DNA from 2 places in the Lysinibacillus sp. FW301-JW8 genome. Region 1 is predicted to be linked to the other one. Evidence: riboswitches for the same ligand, from Rfam matches in the RefSeq annotation. Region 1 holds a riboswitch; the other holds the start of a gene.

Region 1 (6,435 bases):
AGCAGAAAAATGCCTTACTTAACATACAAAAAACCAAAGAACTTCAAATAAAAGTCTTTGGTTTTGCATATATAAATCTTATTTACTGTGTTTTCTTCATAATTAATGAAAGTATTACATTAACTAAAAGAGCTACGATCTGTTTTAATTCTTTATCCACTTGCTAAAACTCCTTCGATAGCTAAAAAGATTATAGTGAAGTTAACATAATAAAATTACAGAATTTTCAGTTAAAAAAATTGTGCAAAATTCTGTACCCTCTGGTGAATCTATTCGGATGTTAAATTTAAATCCTGATGTTGATTATCAGCGATTATTTTCCTTTAGTTAGTACATCTCCATAATACTAACTCGCCTGTTTTTTACTATAGCAAAAAAAATTTTTCTAATGTAAGCACTTTTATTATGTTTCACAATACGATTTCGCAACTTAGACAAACTTTTTAGACATAGTATTCATTTTTAAATAAAAAAGTACCTTTCATCCTATGTGTGTGGTGGAAAGGTACATATTAATTATGATGCATTTTCTGTTTTTTCTTTTTTTCTTATTAAATAATAGGCATTTACAGATGCAGTAATAGGAATGATTAATGCAATCCCAATACCTGCACAAAAGATCATCATTAATTCAGTGCTAAATACTTTAGAATTAATGATCTCACCAATTGAATAGGACAGATCCTTAAACCATATAAGCAAGCTTAAATATCCACCGAAAAAAGCAAAAAATAGAGTATTAGTATCTGTACCTAAAATATCCCTTCCTATGCTCATTCCTAATGTAAATAGTTTCTTTTTACTAATAAATGGATTGTGATGAAGAATCTCATGCATAGAAGTGGAAATTGAAATCGCAACATCCAAAATGGCTCCAATTGTACTCATAATGATAACCGAAGCACTGATTTGCACAAAATTGACACCAATATAAAGGGAGAATATACTAATTTCCTCTGTTGATTCCTCTCCAAATCCTTGAAGCATAGATTTATCCGTTATCCATACAATGAAAAGTAACAAAATAATGATTGTTATCATCGTAGAAATAAAAGCAGTGACTGTTTTACTACTTATTTGATTAATATAAAAAAGGCTAATCCAACTTATAACAATACAGGCGATCAACGTTAATAAAATTGGACTATTTTTTGGATTAGTCATTAAAAAGATAGTAATAAAGAGAACCCCAAAGTTTATAAATAAAGATAGGAAAGATCGTGCTCCTTTTTTTCCGCCAATAACGATCATCAAGATGAATAAAATAGCAGTTAACCACACTAATACATTCATTATTTTGCCCTCTTTCGATTAATGAAAAAAATAGAAGTGTATAGACTAATGGGAATTGTTAAGACAACACCAATTCCACCTGAAAGGGCCCTAGTTAATTCTAATGAAAGGTTCAAGGAAAGTGTTTGTCCTAATGGATAAGAGTTTTTCAAATATAAAATTAACATAGGAATTGAACCACTAATATAAACAAAAAACAAAATACTTGTAATTGTTCCCATAATGTCTTTTCCGATATCCATCCCAGAGGTTTTCAGTGCTTGATTAGAAATATTTTGATTTTGATTAAATAAGGCAAAAATTGAAGAAGACATTGTAATAGAGACATCCATTACAGCTCCTAGTGCCCCAATAAATAACCCAGCCATAAAAATCACTCGATAAGGTCGTGTTAGAAATTGCATTTCTTCATATCGAAGCCCATTCTCGGATGTAATCCATAGAACTAAAGCGCTAATCAATACAGAAATAAAGGTTCCTAAAAGTGTTGCAACAATTGCTGCATAAGTTTTTTCATTAAAGCCGTTAATGAGAATTAAAGAAATAACTGTAAATAAAAGAACACAGACCCCGCTGATGAGTAACAAGCTTATATTTGAATGCTTTACGTATAAATCTAAGGAATATGATAAAACAAGAGCATTCACCATTAAACTTATAATTGAAAACAACCCTTGCTTCCTGCCAACTATTAGCAATGCAAAAATAAACACCCACGTTATCATTAAAACGAATTGATCACGCTTCACGTCTAAGATTGTACCTGTTAAATCTCCATTCTTGTCCTTGCTTTCTTTAATGGTAACAAACAAGTTATTTCCGGTATGATATTCTTGATCGAATGCCCCAGAGGTAGAATAGTTATTTTTTAATTTGATAATCTGACCTTTTTCTTGTCCATTTTTTAAGACAGCAGTAATATGCTGTGTATATACATAATCCTTATTATTATACATATCTGTTACAGGCGTTGAATCTATCACATGTATTTTAATCACTTCTGCAATAGGGCGTTGATAAAAGGCTTCGTTATTATTAACAAAAAATACAGAGGCGATGAAGCAAAATGCTAATAGAACATAAAATACAATTTGTTTATACTTTCTTATTTTCACTAGGTTATGCAACAGTAAAACCTCCGTTGAAAGGGACGCTATAAATAATGACTCACGATATCACTGTGATTTTTTATTGTCAAGTGAACCGCAAATTGATTTCATTTTTACTGTTTATGGTTAATTGAGAGGTTGTGTCGTGCTGTATGTCTTTTCCTAGCATTAGCAACATATATCTAATCATATCGAATCGTGTAGTTTCCATATTGGAAGGAGGTTACAATGTGATTCCGAAATATCCTTATATTGGATATGAAACAAAGTGCAAGCAAGTTCCCATTACATTCCCACCACAGCATCAAGATGTTCAGCCAGGGCTAGAATATGTTATGCGGCCAGTTCCTATTTCTGACAACCCGGCATATAAAGGAATCGGAAAATTAAATGGGAAAATCGCTATAATTACTGGGGGAGATAGTGGAATTGGTCGTGCGGTTGCAATCGGATTTGCAAAGGAAGGAGCCCAGATGGCTATTACCTATATGCCACATGAATGACCTGATGCAGAAGCAACGAAGCAAATGGTGGAGGTATATGGGCAATCCATTCTATTAATTGAAGGGGATTTACGTCATCCCGAGTTTTCTAAGGAAGCAGTAAGAAAAACGATTGAGTGTTACGGTAAGCAAGACATACTTATTTTAAATCAAGGTGTACAATTCCCGCAGCAAAGCTTTTTAGATATCTCAAAAGAACAATTGAATGATACCTATGAAACCAATATTTTCCCTCATTTTTATATGACAAAGGCAGGATTACCTTATATGAAGCAGGGTGAGGCAATTATTTCCACCGCTTCCGTGACTGCTTACGCTGGAGCCCCGTTACTTGTCGATTATTCTTCTACAAAAGGAGCGATTGTTTCATTCACTAGATCATTATCCTTGCAATTAGCGAGTAAGGGAATACGAGTGAATGCAGTTGCCCCTGGACCGATCTGGACCCCACTAATTGTCTCTAGCTATTCCGCAGAATATGTCAAAACAATGGGCTTAGAAACCCCGATGAAACGAGCTGGGCAACCATTTGAACTTGCACCTACCTATATTTATTTAGCTTCTGATGATTCTTCTTTTGTTACGGGTCAGGTACTGCATGTCAATTGTGGCATTATGACGGAAACGTAAGTAATTTTAAAGTTGTAGTCGATTAATTTGTAAAACAAAAGTAATTCAAATGAAGGGTGATTTTTCCAATTATTTTATCTTCATTCATTTTCTATGCGAAAGCGAGGCGACAGCAACAATTACGCCAAGGCGAAATTGAACTTCAATCAGAACAATTTTTGAGGTCAAATCGGCTGTGAGAAAATCGAGGAGTTGAATGTAGCAGAACTGTTTAATGAAGACATACTTGATAAAAGAACAATTTTTATAAACAATTGTATGGATAATATTATAAAATAGTGTTATCGTAAAGAATAAGCTAAATAAAATCCTTCAGGGTAGGGTGAAATTCCCAATCGGCGGTGATGAAGTAATTCAAAGTCCGTGAGCGAAAGCTGATTTGGTGCAAATCCAAAACCGACAGTGATAGTCTGGATGGGAGAAGGGTAAAAGTGCAAACTTTTTAAATTCGTATGAATTTATAAGGTTTATTTGATTATGCTTTTATGTTAACTTCCCGTCGTTGAGATTGGGAGGTTTTTTTATTTAGCGAATAAATTAAATAGCGAAATGTTCTTCGGGGTAGGGTGAAATTCCCAATCGGCGGTGATGAAGCAATTCAAAGTCCGTGAGCGAAAGCTGATTTGGTGCAAATCCAAAACCGACAGTGATAGTCTGGATGGGAGAAGAACGATGAGATGACAGCCTATGGAAAAAATAGAGTATCCAAAAGGTTTATTTGTTGACGTCTTATTTATATGAACTCCCAAACCCCTTTCAAAACGATGAAGGGGTTTTTGTTTGTTAGTGGGATAGAATGCTGAAAGTGATGAATAGAAATAGAAAAGTGATGGATTGACCCCAAAAACTGATGCATAGAATCACAAAACCGATGGATAGAGCCTTTAACGCGTAGAAAGAAAGCAGGTGGAAAAATGTTTACAGGGATTGTTGAGGATATTGGTACAATGAAAACCTTGCAAATCGATCAGCAAAGTATGAAAATAACGGTTCTTTCAGCAAAAATGGTGGAGGATGTAAAGCTCGGAGACAGTATAGCGGTCAATGGTGTTTGTTTAACAGTGACAAACTTTACTGATCGAGAGCTGACAATGGATGTCATGCCAGAAACGGTGAAGGCAACTAATTTGCAGCAGCTTGCTGTAGGAGATCCAGTTAACTTAGAGCGCGCCATGCCTGCGAATGGACGATTCGGTGGTCATTTTGTATCTGGGCATGTTGATGGAGTAGGAAAAATAGTACGTAAGCGACCATTAGCAAACGCAGTTTATATTGATATTGAGCTATCCGAGGAATTAATAAACAACTGTATACCAAAAGGCTCTATTACAATTGATGGTACGAGCTTAACACTTTTTCATGTTGAGCAAAAAAGTGTCACAGTATCACTAATACCACACACGTATAAGGAAACTCTTTTAGGTATGAAGAAAATAGGTGCTCCCGTTAATATTGAAACGGATTTAGTTGGAAAATACATTTTACACCAGCTAAAGCGTAATCAGGAAGTGCCAGCTATTACGAGAGATTTTTTAGCACAAAACGGATTTTAAACGATGAATGGTAAGGAGGTGCCAATATTGCTACACACAATTGAAGAAGCAATAGAGGATTTAAAACAGGGCAAGATGATTATTGTAGTAGACGATGAGGATCGAGAAAATGAAGGAGATTTACTGGCTTTAGCAGAGCATATGACGCCTGAAACGATAAACTTTATGGCGACATATGGAAGAGGCCTTATCTGCACACCGATTACACAGCAGCTCGCACAAAAATTAGCCTTACAACCTATGGTAAGTAACAATACAGACAATCATCAAACAGCATTTACAGTTAGCATTGATCATATGGATACAACAACAGGAATTAGCGCCTTCGAACGAGCAATGACAATAAAAAAAATGATTGAACCACAAGCAAAGGCAGAGGATTTTCGTAGACCTGGTCATGTATTTCCGCTAATCGCAAAGGAGAATGGTGTGTTAGAGCGTAGAGGTCACACCGAAGCAACCACTGATTTAGCAAAGCTTTGTCACAGTATTCCCGCAGGCATTATTTGTGAAATTATGGGGAACGATGGCAAAATGCTACGCTTCGATGAATTGATCAGCTATGCAACGCATCATCAGCTAAAAATAATTTCAATTGAAGAATTAGTGTTATATCGTCAGCAAAATCACAAAATTACAATTTAAAAGAGGAGAATTTAGATATGGGTAAAACATTTGAAGCACAATTAATTGGTACAGACTTAAAAATTGCTATCGTAGTAGGTCGATTCAATGAATTTATTACAAGTAAATTATTAGATGGAGCACTCGATGGTTTAAAGCGTCACGGTGTAGCTGAGGACTCTATTGATGTAGCATGGGTTCCTGGTGCATTTGAGGTTCCATTTATTTCAAAACAACTGGCAGAAACAAAGAAATATGATGCCATTATTGGTTTAGGGACAGTGATTCGTGGCTCTACAACACATTATGACTATGTATGCAATGAATCAGCAAAAGGAATTGCCAATGTATCATTAACAACAAATGTGCCAGTTATTTTTGGCATTGTGACAACTGAAAATATTGAGCAAGCCATTGAACGTGCTGGTACAAAATCAGGTAATAAAGGCTATGATTCTGCAATGTCTGCTATTGAAATGGCGAATTTAAAGAGAATGATTGGCTAAAACATAGTTTGATTTTATTTAATTGAAATTATTCATTTAAAGTATCTTATCCTCCTAAAACCTGAATATTTTAAACAAGCATGGGGAAAATATTGTGTAAGTGTATTGATGCATGTACGAATCTGGAGCTGAATCAGTAGGAGATGAGGAATATTCAATGGAACAAATCGTAAATTTGCAAACTTTGAAGGCATTATTTCAACGCTCTGCTGATGTG
Region 2 (6,435 bases), on a different contig from region 1:
TTGTTTTCCCAAAGAATGATACATCTGCTAAGGTACTAGAAGACAATGCTGCTGGAATTGCAGCAATAAAGACTATTACACCTAATAACAGTGTCAATGCTGAGCGAGACACTCGCCCCTTTTCTATAAATGCCGCTACAATAATTTCGTATAAACTGAAGGAAGATGTTAATGTTGCGAATAAAAATAGTAATAAAAACATCGCTAAGAACACTTCACCCAATGGCATTTGGCTAAATGCTGTAGGCAGCACCATAAATAGTAAGCCTGGTCCAGATGCAGGCTCTAAATCAAAGGCAAATACAACAGGAAAAATCGCTAATCCTGCTAAAAACGATACAAGTACAGTTAAAAGTACAACCGAGCCCGCCGAGTTAGGTAAGCTCACATCCTTTTTTAAATAAGAGCTGTAGGTCACTAGACAAGAAAACCCTACTGCTAAGCCAAAGAAGGATTGGCCTAAAGCTTCTAATAAAGCCCTTCCAGTAATATTAGAGAAGTCTGGCCATAAGAAAAATTTCACACCCTCCATCGCTCCGTCTAATGTTACTGCTCGGACAACAAGTACTATAAACATCATAAATAATAATGGCATCATAAACTTATTAGCCTTTTCTATACCATTTTGCACTCCAAGAGATATCACTAGTACATTCGCTAGCGTAAATAACCCTAAACCTAGCAATGTAATCCAAGGCGTACCAATAATCTTTTCAAATAGCTCACTAGGATCATTAGCAGGATCAATAACAGTACCAGCCACACCAAGACCGCTATAAATAAAAATCCAACCGCCCACAACACTATAAAAAGTTAATAATAAAAAACAACCCAGTACACCCATGCGGCCAATCCATGCCCAGCCCCTTTTCGTCGGTGCAATTTTTTTATATGCAGTGACCGCCTCAGATTGGGTGCCACGTCCTAAAATATATTCTGATAATAGCATTGGTAAACCAATTAACAATGTAAATAGAACAAAGATTAGGAAAAATGCTCCACCGCCACTTTGACCAGTAACATATGGAAGCTTCCAAATCGCCCCTAATCCGATTGCCGCTCCTGCTGATGCTAAAATAAAGCCTAGTTTACTAGACCATTGTGCCTTTTTTTCACTCATCTCTTCAAACTCCTCTAGCATTTCTAAACTCTTTCTTATTCTACATGAAAACACTAGGCTCGACTAGATTAAGTTCCGTTGACAAATCTATCTATTGATTCAAGCGTTCAATCCATAAAAAAACCTCGAGCATATCAAATCACACTCGAGGTTTCATATAATCTTATTTCGTTAAATACATATTACGCTGACGATCTATCCATTTGCGCATAGTTGTAAATAATAAGGCCATGATAACAGTTAATAAAATACCTTTAACAATATTAAATGGCAAGATTCCAGCCACAATCATTTTATATAATGAATCTCCTACAACAGGCTCCATCCCTAAAAAGTACGTGTACATTGGTAAAAATACAGCATAGTTAAGAACACTCATACCAACCGCCATAACGATTGTTCCTGCTGCTAAGCCTCCAATAAGACCACCAATGTTTTTAAAACGCTTAAAAATAAAGGATACTGGTAAAATAAATAAAATACCTGTCGTGAAGTTAGCGATATGTCCTACTGGTACTCCTGTTGGCGTGCCTGAGAAAATCCAATCCAATACATTTTTAAATAACTCTACTAGAATCCCCGCTACAGGTCCCATTGTTATGGCTGCTAGTAATGCAGGCATATCACTGAAATCCACTTCCAAAAACGCTGGGAATGGTGGAATTGGGAAATTAAATAGCATTAATAAAAACGAAATACTGCTCAGCATGCCAATCGTAATAAACGATTGAAGTTTAACATTTTTCTTCATTGAAAATTCTCTCCTCTTTGCTGATTCAATCTCGCAAGAAGAAAGGTTACGATCTAATCAAATGTTATTCATGAAAAAACCCTTATGCATTGTTGGCATAAGGGAGAATAGGCATGATTAATAAACGCCATTAAACAGCAATTTTCGAGCGGGCTTTAAAGCCATGTTGAAAAAACGCTCGTTCAAAGCTAATTTAAAATAACGAATGACGATCGTACCTCCATCTTCTCCCATCCAGACTCTAACTGTCGGCCTTGGAATCGCACCAAGTCAGCCATGCAAAAAATTTTGCACAGGTCGCGGGCTGAAGAGTCTTTAGTAAATCATTCGAGCTAATGTCTTTCACATTAGCGATTTACAGCTCTATTACCGCCGGTCGGGATTTTCACCCTGCCCCGAAGATGAATCAATATTTTATTTTTGTTCTACAGCTTTACTATAATGAATTATTTAGAAAAAGTAAATAGTTCTGCTTAAAAAATCCTATTAGATTTGTATGTTTTATGGACAGTTAGTTGGTTTATCGCCATAGAAACAAGAAGGAGTATTCTCGCCACAGTTGATGTACGAGAATACTCCTTAAACTATCGCCGTAAAGTTGCTATGGCGTATCCATATACTGCTTATTTGCGCCTACAGGCTTGGGCAAGAAATTTTTTAAATCAAAGCCTTCCCAGCTTTCCTGAACTACATTATCTAAGCGTAATTGTTTATCAAAGCTTGCAGCCGTTAGCATCATTGCTTCGATTAATTGTGTTGCTCGAGCTGGCTCCATTGTCGTTAAATCAAGAGGAGCATTAAAGGTAACAACAACACCCTCTGCAACCTCCTGTACAGTATAAGTCACATTTTCTGGAACGACAGGAACATAAACATCATCATTTTTATTGCGCATAACCGTAATCGCTTCTGTTACCGAGGGAAAAGTTTGACGAAAATCGGGAGATAAATACTCCGCCCCATTATCCTGGTCTTTATATAAATAATAATTAAAATGACTTGGACCTGTTAATGACATAGCCTTACTCGGCTCTCCCTCTTGAGAAAACTCGTATGGTGTGCCATCTGCATTTTCAAACTCGACCTCTGTATACTCTGAGTCTGAAAATGTATCCTGCAAGGTTCCCTTATATTCATTTACGGGTGCAGAGGCTACATCATAATCATTTTTCTCGGGTAATACATGAATCAGCTTATCATCTTTTTCCTTCAATTCACCTTGATATGGATGGTAGTTAGTAAAGCCTTTTGCTTTCTCTTCAATTTGTGGTGCATACTTTTTATACATTTGTAATGTAGAAGGTTTTTCTTTCCCAAAATCCGCTTCAACCCGCTCATTGGGAATAATATACGTCATTGGTACGCTTTCTACATCACGACTTGCCAAACCAATACGAAAGACAACGGCATCCGTTAAGTCTTCCTCGTACACAGAGGTACGTAGAGACATAAATTTAGCATGTTCTGCAACAATGCTCGAATCCAGATAATTATCAAAATTTTCAGCAGTTTTTGCAGCTGGCCCGTCTTGCATAGTAGAATACGGAGCAATGTCAGGGGCAGTCGCCTGATCTATCTTGGAATCATTATTATTCATAAACTTAGAGCCTACACCTATTGTTAATGCGAAAACAGCAGCAACACTCATAAGAATGGGCCATTTACGGATTTTGCGCTTTGTTGTTTCTGTCTCTATACTTTGCTGTTGTTCTTGCGCTGACACTTCTTCGTCTAATGGCTGCTGGATGGCTTCTTGCAAATGAACATTATCCTGCAAGCGAGCATCTGCCAATAATCGATTTAATATTTCATCTTTAGAACGGCGGTCAGAAAGCTTAGGGGCATTGTTCAATACATGTTCTAGCTGGTCATCATCAAACTGGTTATGTGTCATTGCCGTTTCGCCTCCTGTTCTCTAACCTGTTGTAGCTGTTGCCTTAAAAATTTGATGGCACGATGCTGTGTTGTTTTTACCTTTGCTTCTGTCCAATCTAGTATTTGTGCTGTTTCTGCAATCGATAAATCTTGAAAGTAGCGCATAATAATGACCATCTTTTGGTCTCCTGTACAGTTTTCAAGTGCTGACTCTACCTGCATAAATTCATCACTTGCCTCCAGCATATCTTCCGGTGATGGTGTGTTTGAATGGAGTTGTTCCGTTTCCCAGTCAAAAAAGTCAAGTGAATGCTTTTGGCGTACTGCCTGCTTCCGAAAGTGATCGATTGCGACATTTTTAGCAATGGCAAATAGCCATGTCTTTTCACTGCTATTTCCTGCAAATTGATCGTATGAGCGCAATACTCGTACATAAACCTCGTGCGCTAAATCTTCAGCAAGTATACGGTTTTTTACTAAATAAATAAGAAACTGGAACACGTCTTGATGGTATGCATCGTATAGTCGATGGAACACGGAGTCATTCAATGCACTCCACCCCCGTTCTATAATATTTGTCGTCTTCATGTTTATAGAAGTTACAGCCAATTAATACCACTAAAGTAGCAATGATATTAATTATTCGAAAGGTAAATAAAACGTAAAGGTAGTACCTTCTTTCAGCACACTGTCAACCATAATAGTCCCTGAATGTGCCTTTACAATATTTCTAGCAATAGCTAAACCTAGGCCAGTTCCGCCTTTAGAACGCGTCCGGGCTTTGTCAGCTTTATAAAAACGTTCAAAAACATAAGGTAAGTCCTCATTTGGAATGCCATGTCCTGTATCCTGAACAGATATTTTTGCGAAGGTCGGCTCCTGCTCAATTTTGACAGTAACTGACCCTTCATCCGTATGACGGAGTGCATTGTCAACTAAATTTGTTAACACTTGTTCAATCCGATCCTCGTCAATACTTATCCTAGCTTCCTCATTGAATTCACTATCAAATACTAGACGAACATGTTTCTCTTTAGCAACCTGAGCAAATTTTTGTGTTATCCGTTCGAATGTAGAATTAATTGGGAGGGCATCCTTATAAAGCGTCATATGCCCCGATTCCATACGAGCTAAATCTAATAAATCTGTTACTAGACGTCCCATTCGCTTCGATTCATCATAGATAATTTTTGTTATTTCGTTACGTTCTTCCTGATCCTGAATAAAATCATCATCCATTAAGGCCTCTGAATAGCCCTGAAGCATTGAAATTGGCGTTCTAAGCTCATGGGATACATTGGCTATGAAATCTGAACGCAGCTTTTCTAAGCGATGCTGCTCTGTCATATCACGAATAACAGCAACTGCTCCACGTATTAATTCCCCACTGTATAGGGGGCTAATTGTAAAGGTATAATAATTTCCATCCATCTCAATTTCTTCTTCCAGTTTATCCTCAAACATTAGTACATGGTCCAGCATATGATATAACTCTGGTGGAATTGGCTTCGCACTTTGAGAGCCTTTATTAACAAACCATTTTTGCATTAAACGCTCTGCTGGTGGGTTACTTAATAATATTGTACGATCTCGATTAAACGTAATGACTGCATCTGTCATCGATGTCAAAATATTAGAAAGCTGTTCATTTTCCTGATTGATTACTTCTAGATTATGCTTTAATTGTCGCCCCATTTGATTAAAGGCAACAGCAAGCTGACCGATTTCATCATTTTGTGTTGTTGGCATTTTCGCTTCAAAATTCCCCTTTGAAATTTCAAAAGCCAATTCTCGCATTTTACGCAAAGGCGAGGTAATACGTGAGGATAGGAAAAAGGCAAAGAATGTCGTCAGCACAAAGGCTATAAAGGCAGATAAAAAGACAATTTTAGTCGTTTCTTTTGATGTTTTATGAAGTGCATCTGGACTTTGATAAATAAAGACAGCACCATGCACGGCATTCTCTACATTTAATGGGAAGCCGAGCACCACATACGATTCTATTTTTTCTTTATCCGTAGATGATGGCATCATCATTTCATTTGTAATTGGTTCATCCGATTGAAAGATTTTATGGAAAGATTTATTGGCTAATATAGCATCCTGTATTTCTTTTTTATTAACACCCTCCTGCAAAGCAAATGATACCTCGTTATCACCTGTAGCAATAAGTGCATTTGTGCTTTCGGGTAAAATATCCTTTAATAATTCCGACGTTGACTCTGCTGTTTCATTATCATCTACTATACTTGCCACCGTTGCAGCAGTTTGGCGCAACGAAATTTCTGCTTGCTGCATATGGTAATTTTGTAGAAATTCGAGCATCAATACCGTGAAAACAAATAATACAAATGAAACGAGAAGCAATATGGTTACCCATAGCTTCCCGACAACACTATTCCATATTCTATTCATTGACAACCTCAAATTTGTAGCCAACGCCCCAAACAGTAACAATCATCTTTGCAGCGTTTTCAGATACACGATTGAGTTTTTCACGTAAGCGCTTTACATGTGTATCCACAGTACGTAAATCTCCAAAGAAATCATAATGCCAAACTTCTTTTAGTAATTGTTCACGGTCAAATACTTTGTCTGGCGATTTCGCTAGGAAATAAAGCAATTCATATTCTTTCGGTGTTAAATTCACCTCAATCCCCTCTGCTGTTACACGATGGGCATCATGGTC

The links. Region 1 has a riboswitch for FMN ahead of ribE (riboflavin synthase). Riboswitches for the same ligand answer to the same signal wherever they lie in the genome.
Region 2: it holds a riboswitch for FMN, as region 1 does, so the genes downstream of both, AC3WOM_RS08350 (ECF transporter S component) here and ribE (riboflavin synthase) in region 1, are expected to answer to the same signal.

The regions. Positions count from the first base shown of each region.
Region 1 is NZ_JBYTBB010000004.1:84,483-90,917, forward strand. Features, by position in the region: gene AC3WOM_RS02985 (YibE/F family protein) at 517-1,293, opposite strand; gene AC3WOM_RS02990 (YibE/F family protein) at 1,293-2,420, opposite strand; partial or broken gene AC3WOM_RS02995 (SDR family oxidoreductase) at 2,633-3,535, shown strand; FMN riboswitch at 3,840-3,965, shown strand; FMN riboswitch at 4,084-4,209, shown strand; gene ribE (riboflavin synthase) at 4,450-5,088, shown strand; gene ribB (3,4-dihydroxy-2-butanone-4-phosphate synthase) at 5,116-5,733, shown strand; gene ribH (6,7-dimethyl-8-ribityllumazine synthase) at 5,751-6,218, shown strand; gene AC3WOM_RS03015 (spore germination protein) at 6,376-6,435, shown strand, end outside.
Region 2 is NZ_JBYTBB010000015.1:11,666-18,100, forward strand. Features, by position in the region: gene AC3WOM_RS08345 (sodium-dependent transporter) at 1-1,120, opposite strand, end outside; gene AC3WOM_RS08350 (ECF transporter S component) at 1,284-1,871, opposite strand; FMN riboswitch at 2,090-2,278, opposite strand; gene AC3WOM_RS08355 (RNA polymerase subunit sigma) at 2,473-3,765, opposite strand; gene sigX (RNA polymerase sigma factor SigX) at 3,762-4,295, opposite strand; gene AC3WOM_RS08365 (ATP-binding protein) at 4,386-6,161, opposite strand; gene AC3WOM_RS08370 (response regulator transcription factor) at 6,154-6,435, opposite strand, start outside.